Regions from separate parts of the Micromonospora sp. NPDC057141 genome, predicted to be linked through region 1. Evidence: riboswitches for the same ligand, from Rfam matches in the RefSeq annotation. Region 1 holds a riboswitch; the other holds the start of a gene.

What was found. Region 1 has a riboswitch for cobalamin ahead of metE (5-methyltetrahydropteroyltriglutamate--homocysteine S-methyltransferase). Riboswitches for the same ligand answer to the same signal wherever they lie in the genome.
Region 2: it holds a riboswitch for cobalamin, as region 1 does, so the genes downstream of both, ACFT41_RS03880 (ribonucleoside-diphosphate reductase subunit alpha) here and metE (5-methyltetrahydropteroyltriglutamate--homocysteine S-methyltransferase) in region 1, are expected to answer to the same signal.

What each region holds. Positions count from the first base shown of each region.
Region 1 is NZ_JBHUVA010000077.1:12,135-19,823, reverse strand. Features, by position in the region: gene ACFT41_RS27080 (glycosyltransferase family 4 protein) at 1-935, shown strand, start outside; gene ACFT41_RS27075 (DUF4291 domain-containing protein) at 1,188-1,823, opposite strand; gene ACFT41_RS27070 (IPT/TIG domain-containing protein) at 2,387-4,882, opposite strand; cobalamin riboswitch at 5,454-5,668, shown strand; gene metE (5-methyltetrahydropteroyltriglutamate--homocysteine S-methyltransferase) at 5,782-7,689, shown strand, end outside.
Region 2 is NZ_JBHUVA010000003.1:90,286-97,974, forward strand. Features, by position in the region: gene ACFT41_RS03855 (TetR/AcrR family transcriptional regulator) at 1-573, opposite strand, end outside; gene ACFT41_RS03860 (acyl-CoA dehydrogenase family protein) at 666-1,883, shown strand; gene ACFT41_RS03865 (phosphotransferase family protein) at 1,880-2,899, shown strand; gene ACFT41_RS03870 (FAD-dependent oxidoreductase) at 3,025-4,590, opposite strand; gene ACFT41_RS03875 (TetR family transcriptional regulator) at 4,663-5,283, opposite strand; cobalamin riboswitch at 5,442-5,653, shown strand; gene ACFT41_RS03880 (ribonucleoside-diphosphate reductase subunit alpha) at 5,788-7,689, shown strand, end outside.

The DNA of each region.
Region 1 (7,689 bases):
CCGACCTGTGGGATCTCCCGCTGGTCATGACGAAACACTATGACCGTTCGGCGGGCGGCACCCACCTCGACGAGGACTCCTCCGACCGGGTCATGCTCGACTACGAACAACGGCTCGAGCGGTGGGGGTTGGAGCGCAGCACCGTCATCATCGCGGTCAGCCAGTCCCTCGCGCGGGGGGTCCGTACGTCCGTCGGCCGAGTGGTCGAGAACCTCGTGGTCATTCCCAACGGGACGGAGTTCCACGAGCCCGCCCGGGACGGTTCGACGTCGTCGCTCGGCGGGCCGCGAGCCCAGCAGGTCGAACTTCTCCAGGTGGGACGACTGGTCCACCAGAAGGGTTGTGACCTGTCGATCGCGGCGTTGAGCCTGCTGCGTGATCTTCCCGTCCATCTCATGGTCGCGGGCGACGGCCCGGCCCGGCCCCATCTGGAAGGTCTCGCACGGTCCCTGGGCGTCCGCGACCGGGTCACCTTCCTCGGCTACGTGGCCAGGAGTCGACTGGAGACGCTGTACGCGGACGCGCAGATAGCGTTGGTGCCGAGTAGGTTCGATCCCTGCCCCATCGCAGTCTGCGAGGCGCAGGCCGTCGGCAAGGTGGTCATCGGGGCGCGGATCGGCGGGATCCCCGAGCAGATCGATCACCTGGAGACCGGGATCCTCACCCCGCCCGAGGACCACATCGCGTTGGCCGGATGGATCCGTTGGGTACTGGCAGATCCCGACCGTGCCCGCACCCTGGGCGAACGAGCCGGTTCCCACGCGCGGACGGCGTACTCCTGGGACCGTATCGCGGAGGCGACCCTGCAGCAGTACCAGGTGGCTCGTGGAACATTCGCCGCGGCAGGGGAGCCCCGCCGCCGGCCGGTTGCGGACCTGGGCGCCGTGACAGCGGTGGATGCGGTACGTCCGACCGACACCGGAGGCGACAGGTGACCTCTCGGGTTGGCACAGCGCTCTAGCGTGGTTCGGTGCACCAAACGTGGCGCGGTCGAGGCATGGCAACGCGAGCGCGCCGGACACAGCGGCGCAATCAGGTGCTCTCCTGGGAGCAGATCATCGACACCGCTATCGAGCTTCTCGATGCGGGCGGCGAGCGCGCACTGACCGTCCGGGCGACGACCGAGCGCCTGGCCACCGGGTCCCTGTCGGCAGGGTGCGGCTGGGCGGTTCGTCTCTGGTGCACTGTCACTGCTGTCGCTCGGGGTCCTCGCTGGCGGCGACGTCCGGGCTGGCGTGGAGGCCGACGGCGAGCCGATCCGGGAGTGGGTAGACGTGTTCGACGGGCAGTTGAGCTGCCGCTGCCTGATCGTCGCCGTGGCGCAGCAGGTCCCGGACTCGTTCAACGGTGGGAGTGATGTCCGTGACGGCGACGGTCCAGTCGTCGACGTACCGGTCGACAGCCTCGCCGGACAGGCCGACCTGCAGCGACCGGTACGGCAGCGCGTTCAGCCGCAGGGACCGCTCAGGGTCCCACTGCACTCGGACTGGACTGGTCTTCAACAGCCGTGACCAGGTCGCCCTGTCGCCGTGCACGTCGCGGTCGTAGTGACTGAGACAGGCTCGCGCCAGTGCCCACTCGAACCCCTCCCGCGTGATGTCGATGGACAGCACGCGCTCCTGCCCCGGTTTGGTGGCCCAGCCGCAGCGGTACATCATCCACAGGAAGGACGGCTTGATCCACGTCATCCGGTCCCGCTTGAAAGGGGCCACGAAACGGCCGGCCGACACCGCCGACAGCGCGATCTGCGGCGGGTACGCCTGGTACACGGTGACGGTCGCGGCCGAGTAGCGAGCACGAATCTGACGTACGGGAACGGACACCCGCCGATCCTCAACGATCAGGACCGATCGTTCCACCCAGATTCCGCATCAACGCTACCGCCAAGGTCGACGGCCCGCGCCGGGTTCGCCGCCGGCATTCGCCAAGGCGCTGCGCGCACGGCCCTGCCCAGGCGTCATGGTGGCCCTGACCGACGGGCAGACGCCCTGGCCGAACACCCGGCCACCCGTGCCGGACGGTGGTGGGACTGTTCCCTCGGCAGCGGGCGGATGCCGACAATCCCACCCGCCCTGGTGGCCGCTGGCCGGTCCGGCTCCGCCGCCCGAGGAGTACAGCCTGCTGTACCTGGACTGACTCGTTGGCTGGATCGTGCACCAGGGCAGCGACTCGTAGGTTTGCGGCATCCCAGCAGCCCGACCCACGAGGAGCGCGCCGTGAATGACATGTACCGAATCTCCGAGGCGCCGCAGACCGCACGTACGGCGATGGACCGGGTTGGCGCCGTACGCCCGCTGCTGTGGCTGTTCGTGGTGCTGGGCGCCGCCGCCAACGTGGTGTCCTCCGCCGGCCAGGGCCCGATCGGGCCCTGGCCGGGACTATCCGGTCAGCCGATTCGGCCGGCGCGCTGCCGGTGGCGGGTCAGCAGGACGAGGACGATGCCGAGGAGCGCGAGCATCGCCCCGGCGGTCAGCGGCGTGGCGATGGTGTCACCGGTCACCGGCAGGATCCGCGAGACGTAGCGGAAGATGAGTCCGTTGGAGGTGCCACCGTCGGTGCTCACGACGACCGTGGTGTTTCCGGCTGGGCAGGGCGGCGTACGGAAGGTCAACGAGCGACCGTCCGCTGCCACGGTGACCTGGCTGGCCGGGATGGCCTTTCCGCAGATGGTGACCGTGGTCCCGCCCGGCACGAACCCGGAACCACCGACCGTCACGGTCGTGCCGCCATCGGTCGGCCCCTGTCCGGGGGTGACGGTGTCGATGCGCGGTGGGGCGGGTTCGTAGGTGAACCCGTCTGGTTCGGTGACGTCGTCACCGGGCAGTTGGACGGTCACGTCCACCGGGCCGGGCAGGCCGGGTGGGGCGACCACGGTCAGTGAGGTGCCGTTGGGGTTCACGACGAGGTTGGTGCCCGGTGCGTTGCCGAAGTCCACGCCGGTGGCGCCGGTGAGGCCGGTGCCGGTGATGGTCACCGTGGTGCCGCCGGTGGTCGGCCCGGTGTCCGGCACGATGGAGGCGATCGTTGGTGCGAGGTACGTGAAGGGTGGCGCAGCGGCGGTGCCTGCGGGGAACACCAGGCGCACCTCTGCGGGTCCGGCGGTGCGGGGCGGTGTCACCACGGTGATCGTGGTGCCGGCCGGATTGACGGTGAATCCGGTGCCGGGAACCCCGTCGAAGGTCACTCCGGTTGCTCCGGTGAATCCGGTCCCGGTGATGGTGACCGTGGTGCCACCCGAGGCCGGCCCGGTCGTCGGGGTCAGCCCGGTCGCGTTGGCGGCACTGCCGTCGGCGAGGTAGGTGTAGTCCAGCGGTGCTGCCGTACCGCCGCCGGTGGTCACCACCACGACGGCCGGCCCGACCGCGCCGGGCGGGGTGACAGCCGTCAAGGAGGTGCCGCCCGGGTTGACCGTGACGTTGGTGGCCGGCGCGCCGTCGAAGGTGACGGTCGTGTCACCGGGGACGAGGCCGGTGCCGGTGATCGTCACCGTCTGGCCGCCTGACTGAGGACCCGCGTCCGGCGTGATCGACGCGGCGGTCGGCGGTGCCGCCACGTACGTGAAACCGTTTGGTGTGGTCACGTTCGCGCCCGGGATGAGCACGGTGACGTCCACCGGACCGACCTGCCCGGGTGGTGTGACCACGGTCAGCGAGGTGCCGCTCGGGTTCACGACGAGGTTGGTACCCGGGGTGTCGTCGAAGGTCACTCCGGTCGCCCCGGTGAATCCGGTGCCGGTGATCGTCACCGTCGTGCCGCCGGCGGTCGGTCCGGTGTCCGGCACGATCGAGGTGATCGTTGGCGCGATGTAGGTGAAGGTCGGCGCGGTCACCCGACCGGCCGGGAAGACCAGCTCGACCAGGGCCGGTCCCGCCGGGTTCGGTGAGGTGGACACGGTGATCGTGGTGCCGGCCGGATTGACGGTGAATTCGGTGCCGGGTAGGCCCTCGAAGTCCACGCCGGCAGCCCCGGTGAAGCCGGTGCCGGTGATCGTCACCGTCGTGCCGCCGGCGGTCGGCCCGGAGGGCGGCGTGAGGTTGGTGATGGTGGCCGCGCTGCCGTCGGCCAGGTACGTGTAGCCCAGCGGCGGAGCCGTGCCGTTCACCGTGCTGACCACGGCCTGTGCGGGACCGATCGAGCCGGGCGGGGTGACCGCCGTCAGAGAGACACCGTCCGGCGTCACCGTGACACCGGTCGCGGGCACGCCGTCGAAGGTGACCGTGGTGCCGCCCGGGATGAAGCCCGTGCCGGTGATCGTCACCGTCTGGCCGCCCGCTTGCGAGCCCTCGTCGGGCGTGATCGTCGCGGTGGTCGGTGCCGCCGGCGGACGCTCGCAGGTGGCCTCGGCCACGATCACGGTTCCTACGGGAATGGTGGTCGGGACACCGAGGACGGTGCCCGACAGGGTGAGGGCGGCCCGCACGGTGATCGCGGTGGCGCCGGTGGCGGTGGTCGTCTCGACGCGGGTCAATGAGGCGTTCAGGCTCGCGCCCACCAGCCCCGGCACCACCACTGCCGAGCTGCCTACGACGGCGGAAGTGTTCGCCGTCAGCGTCACCGCCGAGCCGAACAGCTCCAGCCCGACGAGCGTGGTGTCCGCACTGGTGGCGCCGACCTGCGGGCAGATCGCGGTGGCGGTGGCCTCCGCAGCGTCCAGCACGTCGACGCCGAGCACGGCCAGGTTGAGACCGTTGACGCTGGCGGACGCCGACGACGCGCCCGCCGCCCGGGTGGCGGTGACCTCCTCGACGGTGCCGCTGGCGGTCACTCCGAGCGCCCCCGGTACCGATACCGCCAGCAGCGTCTCGGTGTCGGTACCACCGGCGGCCGGCGCGGTGGCGGTACCGATGGTGGCGTCGGCGGTGATCACGGCTACACCGGTCACCTCGGCGGATAGGTCGACGACGACACCGCGCGCGTTCGCGTCGCCTGGTGCCGCTCGTGCCGGCGTCCCCAACCACAGGGTTGCCAGGCTGGCGACCAGCATGGCCGTGGACGCGCTTGTGGTTCTTCGCAGGACAGGCCTCACCAATTTCCCCCGTTCAGATGGAATGACGGGTCTGCTCGGTGTGGCGGCAGCCGTCATCGACTGAACGAGGATGAACCGGACAAGTTACTCATAACGGAATTTCCTGCTGTCGGTGGTGAGGTCTGTCAAGCCCCGGGTTTGAGTTCGGACAGCCCCCGGATGCCGGACACGCCCCATCGGGCCGGGGCCTGACAGAGAAGAGATCGCGGTGAGGAGCCTGTCGACGCGGGTCGCCCGGATCCGGTCACGGTGTGCTTCGGTGAGACGTTCGCACCTGCTGTCGGTCGGGTCGGCCTCCGCGACGATCGCCTCGAACCGCGCCAGACCGGCCCGGGGGCCTGGCGCACCTCGTGCTCCAACCGGGCTGCCGCGATGTCTCTTCGTCTCGAGGGGCGGACGCGCCAACGCCGATCGCTTCTGGACACCTAGGATGGACAGCAGTGCTGGTTCGCCGTGACGTTCGAGCGTCGCGGCGTCGTAAGAGGGAACCCGGTGCGAGACCGGGACTGCCCCGCAGCGGTGAGTGGGAACGACCGCCGTCATCAAGCACTGGACCGCGAGGTCTGGGAAGCGACGGCCAGTAGGCGACCGAGCAGGTCATGCCCGCGAGTCCGAAGACCTGCCCGCACCGCGTACGCCGGCCGGCGTACGCCGTCGACGGTCTCTCGGGAAGGCCGGGGCGGAAGCCGGTGCGTCGCTGCGCCTCTTCCCTCCCGCCCTCGCGCGAGTCCTCGGACGCTTCGAGGGAAGGACCCATGAGTACCACATTCGGTCAGAGCACCGTGCTCGGTTATCCACGCATCGGTGGGAACCGTGAACTGAAGAAGGCCGTGGAGGCCTATTGGGCGGGCCGTATCGACGCCGAGGAGTTGGAGAGCGCCTCGGTCGCGCTGCGAGCCGGGGTCTGGCGGACACTGCGCGACGCCCGCCTGGACGCGATCCCGTCCAACACGTTCTCCTACTACGATCACGTCCTCGACACCGCCGTGGCCGTCGGCGCGGTTCCACGACGCTTCGCCCAGCTCGGCCTGTCGGGGCTCGACACCTACTTCGCCATGGCCCGCGGCGTCAACGCCGAGCCGGCGCTGGAGCTGACGAAGTGGTTCGACACCAACTATCACTACCTGGTCCCGGAGATCGGACCGGACACCGTCTTCGCCGCGAACCCCGACAAGGCGTTGCGTGAGTACGCACAATCCCGCGCGCTGGGTATCGAGAGCCGACCGGTGCTGGTCGGGCCCGCCACTTTCCTGCTGCTGGCCAAGACCTCCGCACCAGGTGCCGAGGCATTCGACCGGATGACCGAACTCGTCGACGTGTACGCCGACATTCTCCGTGCCCTCGCCGCCGCCGGTGTCACGTGGGTTCAGCTGGACGAACCCGCCTTCGTGGCCGACCGCACCGCAGCCGAGATCGACGCGCTACGCGATGCCTACACGCGGTTGTGCGCGGTGCGACCGCGGCCGAGGATCTTCGTCGCCACCTACTTCGGGGAACTCGGGGACGCGCTGCCCGCACTGCTGGACACGCCGGTCGAGGCGCTCGGCCTGGACCTGGTTGCCGGGCCCGGCAACCTGCGACGTCTCGCCGGGGCGGGCCCACTGCACGGCAAGACGATCGTCGCCGGACTGGTCGACGGCCGCAACGTCTGGCGCACCGACCTGCGAGCGGCGATGACGACCGGTGCCGTGGCCACCGGGCTCGCCGACCACGTTGCCGTGTCCACCTCCTGTTCCCTGCTGCACGTGCCGGTGGACCTCTCCGCCGAGACCACGCTCGATCCGCAGCTGCGACGGCGGTTGGCCTTCGCCCGGCAGAAGGTCGACGAGGTCGTCCTGCTCGGCCGCGCCCTGCGCGACGGCACCACGTCGCTGCCCGAACCGCTACCGCCCGCCCCGGCAGCGTGGCGCGACGACACCGTACGGGGCAGGCTCGCCGCGCTGCACCCTGCCGACAGGCAACGGGGCGACTACCGGCAGCGGGCGGCGGCCCAGCACGCCCGGTTGCACCTGCCGCCGCTGCCCACCACGACCATCGGCTCGTTCCCGCAGACCGCCGAGCTGCGTGCGGCCCGCGCCGCACACCGGTCCGGCCGGCTCGACGACTCCGGCTACGTCCGGCGGATGCGCGCCGAGGTCGAGCACGTCATCCGGCTTCAGGAGCGGCTGGGCCTCGACGTGTTAGTGCATGGCGAGCCGGAACGCAACGACATGGTCCAGTACTTCGGCGAGCAACTGGCCGGTTTCGCCGCCACTGAGCACGGCTGGGTGCAGTCGTACGGCTCCCGCTGTGTCCGTCCGCCGATCATCTACGGCGACGTGGCCCGCAGGGCTCCCATGACGGTCGCGTGGTCCTCCTACGCGCAGTCGCTGACCGACCGGCCGGTCAAGGGCATGATCACCGGTCCGGTGACGATCCTCGCCTGGTCGTTCGTGCGCGACGACCAGCCGATCGACGTCACCGCCGACCAGGTCGCCCTCGCCCTGCGTGACGAGTGCGGCGACCTTGAGGCGGCCGGCATCCGGGTGATCCAGGTCGACGAGCCGGCGCTGCGCGAAACCCTGCCCCTGCGCGCGGCAGACCAGAATGCCTACCTGGACTGGGCGGTCGGTGCCTTCCGCCTGGCCACCAGCGGTGTCGCCGACGGCACCCAGATCCACACC
Region 2 (7,689 bases), on a different contig from region 1:
GAGCTCGCCGTGCGGTCGGAACCACATCGCCACACCGATGCCCATGTCGAGAATCGCGTACGAGGCGAGCCGGGTCGACGGCACCCGGAACCGGCCGAGGTCGACGCCGTCGGCGATGAGCTGACGGAGCCGCCGTTCGTAGGTGCCGCGCCGGTCGAGGATGTCGGCGCGGTGCGGCTCCTCCAGGCTGTTGATCTCCCGGTTGCCGACGAACGCCTCCGCAGCGTGCCGGGCGTGGTACCGCACGTGAGCCTCGGCGACCCGGCGCAGCCGGGTCTCGATGTCGTCGCTGCTGTCGAGGGCGGCCTGCTGGTTCTCCAGCAGCGCGGTCATGGTGCGCAGCATGATCCCGGCCAGCAGGTCCTGCTTCGAGCGCACGTGCTTGTACACGCTGGGGCCGCGGATCCCGGCTCGTTCGCCGATCTCGTCCATGGTGGTGAGCTGGTAGCCCCGGGCGGCGAACAGGTCGAGCGCCGCGGCGCGGACCTGCTCAGCCCGGTCGGGTCGCCCACCCGCCGGGGCGGGGACCGGGTCCTGCGGGCGTGCCTGGTCGCCCATCGTCTGGAATTCCACCGGCACATGTTGACACGCCGCTGGCAGGGCTGATTCCCTGTTTGGCTAGTGAGCGTTAGCTCAAGTCGATGGCACCGGAGGCAACCTTGGCCGTGGATCTCAGCCCCGACGACGCGGCCCGAGCCGTCGCCGAACGGACCCGGGCGTTCATCCGGGACACGGTGCTCCCGGTCGAACGCGAACACCGGGGCAACGCCCACGCGGCACCGGAGCAGCTGCGGCTCGACCTGCAGGCGGCCGCGAGACGCGCCGGGGTCTTCTGCCCCCACCTGCCCCCACGGTGGGGCGGCCTGGGCATCGACCGGCGTGGGCAGGCACTCGTGTTCGAGGAAGCCGGCTACTCGCTGTTCGGCCCGCTGGCGCTCAACATCGCGGCCCCCGACGAGGGCAACATGCACCTGCTGGCGGCGGTGGCCAACCCCGATCAGCAGGAGCGGTACCTTCGTCCGCTCGCGGCCGGGCTGATCCGCTCCTGCTTCGCCATGACCGAACCGGCACCGGGGGCGGGATCCGATCCGAGCGCGCTCGCCACCACGGCCCGCCCGGTGCCCGGTGGGTGGGTCCTGAACGGCCGCAAGTGGTTCACCACCGGCGCCGACGGGGCGTCGTTCGCCATCGTCATGGCCCGCACCTCCGGCCAGCCGGGGGACCGGGGCGGCGCGACCATGTTCCTGGTGGACACCGGCGACCCCGGGCTGGAGCTGGTCCGGACGATCGAGACTCTCGACGAGGCGATGATCGGCGGGCACGGCGAACTGGCGCTGCGGGACTGTTTCGTCGCGGCCGACAGTGTCCTCGGGGCGGTGGACCAGGGGTTCGAGAACGCCCAGGTCCGGCTCGCGCCGGCCCGTCTGACGCACTGCATGCGGTGGCTCGGCCTGGCCCGCCACGCCCAGGACATCGCGCTGGACCGCGCGGCGGGCCGGCGGGCCTTCGGGTCGGCGCTGGCCGACCTGGGCATGATCCAGCAGATGCTCGCCGACAGCGAGATCGAGATCGAGGCCAGCCGCGCCCTCATCCTGCGGGCGGCGTGGGAACTCGACTCCGGTGGCTCCGGGGCGCAGTCCACCTCCATCGCGAAGGCATTCGTCGCGGAGGCGGTGTGGCGGATCGTCGACCGGTCGCTGCAGGTCTGCGGCTCCCTCGGCGTCTCGGGTGACCTCATGCTCGGTCGCTACCTGCGGGAGGTGCGTCCGTTCCGGATCTATGACGGACCGAGCGAGACCCATCGGTGGGCCATCTCGCGTCGCGCGGTCAAGCGCCGGGCCCGCGAACTCGACGCCACCGCGAGCGGAGCGCAGCCGGCATGACCGTCGAGCTGGGGACGTTGGACCTGCGGGCGCTGGGGGCGTACCTGGCCCGGCACATCCCGGACCTCACCGGGCGACTGCGGGCGGACTTCGTGGACGGTGGCAGATCCAACCTGACGTACGCCGTCCACGATGGCGACCGGTCGTGGGCGCTGCGGCGGCCCCCACTGGGCACCATCGCGCCCTCGGCGAACGACATCCATCGCGAGTTCCGGGTCACCACCGCCCTGGTCGGCTCGCCCGTGCCGGTCGCGACACCCGTGCTGTACTGCGCCGACCCGACCGTGATCGGGGCGCCGTTCAGCCTCGTGGCCTGGGTCGACGGCGTGGTGATCCGAGACCCCGGGCAGCTTGCCGTCCTCGCACCGTCGACCGTGTGGTCCATCGGGCATTCGATGATCGACCTGCTGTTGCGGTTGCACGCGGTCGCACCCGCCAGCGTCGGACTCGGCACGTTCGGTCGGCCGGAGGGCTTCCTGCTCCGACAGGTGCACCGCTGGAAGCGGCAGTGGGACGTCGTGGCGACCAGGCCGTCCACCGACGCGGACGAGCTACAGCGCCGGCTGGTGGCCGCAGTGCCACCGCAGTCCGCGCCCGGCATCGTGCACGGCGACTTCCGGCTGGACAACATCATCTACTCGGCGGACCTGTCCGGTGTGGCGGCCCTGCTCGACTGGGAGATGGCCACGATCGGCGATCCGCTGACCGATCTGGGTCTGCTGCTGGTCTACACCGATCCGGTGTGCGCACCCGTGCTGCCGCACGGCTGCCCGGTGACCGGCAGCGACCGCTTCCCGACCCGGGACGAGATAGTGGCGACCTACGCCGCCGGCACATCCAGGGACCTGACCCACCTCACCTTCTACGAGGCGCTGGGCTACTACAAGCTGGCCGTGATCGCGGAGGGCGTGCACCGGCGGTTCGTGGAGGGGATGACCATCGGCTCCGGGTTCGAGACGGTGGGTGGCGCCGTACTGGGGCTGCTTGCCGCCGGGCTGGACCGGCTCCGGGGCTGACCCGGGCGCACCGGGGAAGCAGCGGGCACATGGAGCAGACCGGTGATGTGGCTGGGATGCCGGCCGCCGACGAGACCGGCAGGGCGGTGGTGGCGGCCGGCTCGCGCACCCTTCGGGCTGGCCCGTCAACCGTGGCGCCGGGACAGCGCAGGCTCGCCGGTGGGCGTACCGCCCGGGCCTGGCTGGCCGAACCATCGGGTGAGCGCGCGGCGCAGCTGACCGGCGTCCGGCTCGTCCGCGCCGGACTCCCAGGCCACGTAGCAGTCCGGACGCAGCAGCAGGGCGGTCGGGCCACGGCCCGGGACCGTCCCCTCGACCACGTCGACCCGGTCCCGCCACGGCTCGGCCACGGCGGCGAGGGTGCCGGTGTGGTCGAGCAGCAGGGGCCGGGCGGTGCGCGTCAACTCGGCCAGTCGTGCCGGCCCGGTGGCGGTGTGCAGCACCTCGTCCGGTGCCCAGCGCCCGGTGAGCGGCCCGTCGGGCGCGTCCATGTCGTAGCGGACGTCCGTGCCCGCCAGGAGTGCGGCGACGTGGGCGGCGTTCTCCGGCCTGGCCAGGAGTTCGCCGAGGAGCACCCGCAGCGCGGTGACCTCGCTGCCCGGGGAGATCAGCGCCGACTGCGCCTGGGTCGACATGGTCACCCGCCGGGCCACCGGGCGACGCTCCGCCTCGTAGGTGTCCAGCAGCCCCTCCGGTGCCCAGCCGTGCAGCTGCGCGGCCAGCTTCCAGCCGAGGTTCACCGCGTCCTGCAGCCCCAGGTTCAGCCCGGGGCCGCCGATCGCGGAGTGCACGTGGGCGGCGTCGCCGAGCAGCAGCACCCGGCCTGCGCGGTACCGGGCGGCGAGGCGGGTGTTGCCGCCCGTCAGCCGGCGCAGCAGGTGCGGTCCGTCCCCGGCCGGCGGGCCCAGCGGCACGTCGACGCCGAGGACCCGGGCCACGCTGGCGCGCATCTCGGCGAGGGTCATGGCGCCCTCGACCGCCGTCGACTCGGGCCACTCGGTCGTCGTGATGACCGGCAGGCGGCCGGGAAAGGGGGCCCAGGCGATCAGCCCGCGCTCGGTGCGGGTGTGTTGGAAGGGCGGGACGACTCCAAACCCGGGCACCGTCAGGCCACCGGTGGCCGGGTCGATCAGCTCCGCCGGCACGCTGACCTGGGCGGTGCGGGACACCGACCGGTCCGTGGTCACGCCGGGGAAGTCGATGCCGGCCAGTTTGCGTACGGTGCTGCGCCCGCCGTCCGCGCCGACCAGATACCGGCAGGTGAGCGTCGTGCCGTCGGCGAACGCCACCGCCACCGCGTCGGTGCGCTGCCGCATCCCGGTCACCTCGTGCCCGCGACGCACCCGCACCCCCAGCTCGGCGGCGCGCTCGGCGAGCACCTGCTCGATTCGTCGCTGGGGCACCCCGAGAACGTAGAGCGGATTCTCCGGCACCGCGCGCAGGTCGAGCGGCAGCGCGCCGAAGACGAAGCCGGGCTGCGGCCGCAGCGGGGCCGGGTCGGCACTGAGGCGCTGGTAGAGGCCACGCCGGTCGAGCATGCGGACGACCTGGCCGACCAGGCCGTTGGCGCGCTGCTCGGTGCTGGGCTCGGGGAGCCGCTCGCACACCACCGGCCGGATCCCGGCCAGGGCCAGCTCGCAGGCGATCATGAGGCCGTTCGGTCCGGCGCCGACCACGATGACATCGATCACGACAAGATCCCTTTCGGGGCAGGGGTGGGCCGTCCGCCGACCTGCGACGGACCGGTGAGGAGAGGGGCGACGTCAGCCGGCGACGGGTGGCGGCAGGCCCGCGGCGAGTTGGGCCAGTGCGTCGGGGAGCAACCGTTCCATTGCCACCGGCGGATCGGCGTGCAGGAAGTGTCGCGTCACCGCGCCGACGGCGGCGCTGACGGCGGCGGCCACCAGGTGCGGATACAGGTCGCGCTCGGGGTCGGTGCCGGTGCGTTCGGCGACGGCCGCCGCCAGCTCGGCCTCGGCGACGGCGCCCGCGCGCAGCATCTCGCCCTGCAACGCCGGCTCGGCGAGCATCATCCGGAGCCCGCTGGTCCACTCGGCGTGGGCGGCGGGCGGCGACTGCGCGACCTCCGGGCCGGGCTCGAACTGGGTCAGCGCCGCCGCGGTGATCGCCGGCCACAGGGGTTCACCCGGCGGCCGGCCGCGCAGCGCGTCGGCCACTCGCCGACTGCGGTCGAGATGCCGCGCCGCGATCGCCTCGGCCTTGCTGGAGAAGTAGTTGTTGAATGTCCGTGGGGAGACGCCTACGGTCTGCGCGATGTCCTCGACCAGCACGTTGTCGAAGCCGTGTGCCACGGCCAGGCGGATCGCCGCCCAGCTCAGCGCCGCCCGGGTCTCGGCCTTCTTGCGCTCCCGTAGTCCGCTCACGAACACACGCTAGCATGAGTTGCGCGCCGCGCAAATATTCGTGCCCCGCAGTTTTCTGCGCGCTTCCCCGCTCACCCTGGGGCGAGTGTGGAGTTACCCTGAGCGGCGACTCGCCCGACACATCATCTGGTGTTTCCATCTTCGCCGTGCGCCCATATATGGTGTCACCCGTAGCTGGTTCGGCCATCGGTCCACGGTGGTCGAGGCAAGAGGGAACCCGGTGCGAGTCCGGGGCTGCCCCGCAGCGGTGAGTGGGAACGACCGCCGTCAACGAAGCACTGGGCCCGTGCGGGCCTGGGAAGCGACGGCCAGTAGGCACCGAGCACGACGCCCGCGAGCCCGAAGACCTGCCAGCGTGCCGCACGCGACGCGTGCGGCGGTCGAAGGCCGCGCGGGACGGCCGACGCATCAGCTGGTCAGCCACGGTGGGGTGTGCCGTCGGGTGGCCGGCGGCGTCCTCCCGCGCGCCCCTCGATCTCGGGGACGGGCGTGAGGAGAGCGAACATGAGCGGGACGCAGGAGCAGGCGGGGCCGGAGCAACGCCGGCACGTCATGCAGGTCCGCAAGCGGGACGGCGACACCGAGCCGGTGGACGTCAACAAGATCGTCCGGGCGGTGGAGCGCTGGGTCGCCGACCTGGACGAGGTCGACCCGCTGCGGGTGGCGACCAAGACGATCAGTGGCCTGTACGACGGGGCGACCACCGAGGAGCTGGACAAGCTGTCGATCCAGACGGCGGCGGAGCTGATCGGCGAGGAACCGCAGTACTCGAAGCTGGCGGCCCGGCTGCTGGCCGCGTACGTGGAAAAGGAGGTCCGCGGGCAGCAGGTCGCGAGCTTCAGCCAGTCCATCCGGTACGCCCACGGCCTGGGCCTGATCGGCGACGGCACGGCCGCGTTCGTGGCCGCCCACGCGCGCAAGCTGGACGATGCCGTGGATCCGGCCGGGGACCTGCGGTTCGAGTACTTCGGCCTGCGCACGGTCGCGGACCGCTACCTGCTGCGGCATCCGCAGACCCGGCTGGTGGTGGAGACGCCGCAGTACTGGCTGCTGCGGGTGGCCTGCGGCTTGTCGCAAACGGCGGGTGAGGCGGTCGACTTCTACCGGCTGATGTCCGCCCTGGCGTACCTGCCGAGTTCGCCCACGCTGTTCAACTCCGGCACCCGGCACACCCAGATGTCGTCGTGCTTCCTGGTCGACTCGCCGCGCGACGAGCTCGACTCGATCTACGAGCGCTACCACCAGGTGGCGAAGCTGTCGAAGTTCTCCGGTGGCATCGGCATCTCCTGGTCGCGGGTGCGGGGCCGGGGCGCGTTGATCCGGGGCACCAACGGCAGGTCGAACGGGATCGTGCCGTTCCTCAAGACGCTCGACGCCGGGGTGGCGGCGGTCAACCAGGGTGGCCGGCGCAAGGGGGCGGCCTGCGTCTACCTGGAACCCTGGCATCCGGACGTCGAGGAGTTCCTGGAGCTGCGGGACAACACCGGCGAGGAGTCCCGGCGCACCCACAACCTGAACCTGGCCAACTGGATCCCCGACGAGTTCATGCGCCGGGTCGAGGCCGACGGCGACTGGTCGCTGATCGACCCGTCGGACGCGCCCGAGCTGCCCGACCTGTTCGGCGAGGCATTCGACGAGGCGTACCGGGCGGCGGAGAAGAAGGCCGTCCGCACGGTCCGGGCCCGCGACCTGTACGGGCGGATGATGCGTACGCTCGCGCAGACCGGCAACGGGTGGATGACGTTCAAGGACGCGGCCAACCGGCTGTCCAACCAGACCGGCGAGCCGGGCAACGTGATCCACCTGTCGAACCTGTGCACCGAGATCCTGGAGGTCAACGACGACGCCGAGACGGCGGTGTGCAACCTCGGCTCGGTCAACCTGGGCGCGCACGTCAGCGCCGACGGCGTCGACTGGGACAGGCTGCGCGCGACCGTCCGTACGGCGGTGGTGTTCCTCGACCGGGTGATCGACATCAACTACTACCCGGCGCCGCAGGCGGCGGCGTCGAACCCGCGCTGGCGCCCGGTCGGGCTCGGGCTGATGGGGTTGCAGGACGCCCTGTTCACCCTGCGCCTGCCGTTCGACTCGCCCGAGGCCCGCGAGCTGTCGACCCGGGTGCAGGAGGAGATCTTCCTGACCGCGCTGGAGACCTCCGCCGGGCTCGCCGAGCGGTTCGGCCCGCATCCGGCGTACGCGCAGACCCGCGCCGCGCGCGGCGAGCTGCACCCGGACCTGTGGGGCGCGGAGGTCACGCAGGCGCGGCGGTGGGCCGCGCTGCGCGAGCGGGTCGCCGCGCATGGCCTGCGCAACTCGCTGCTGGTCGCGATCGCGCCGACCGCCACGATCGCCTCGATCGCCGGCTGCTACGAGTGCATCGAGCCGCAGGTGTCCAACCTGTTCAAG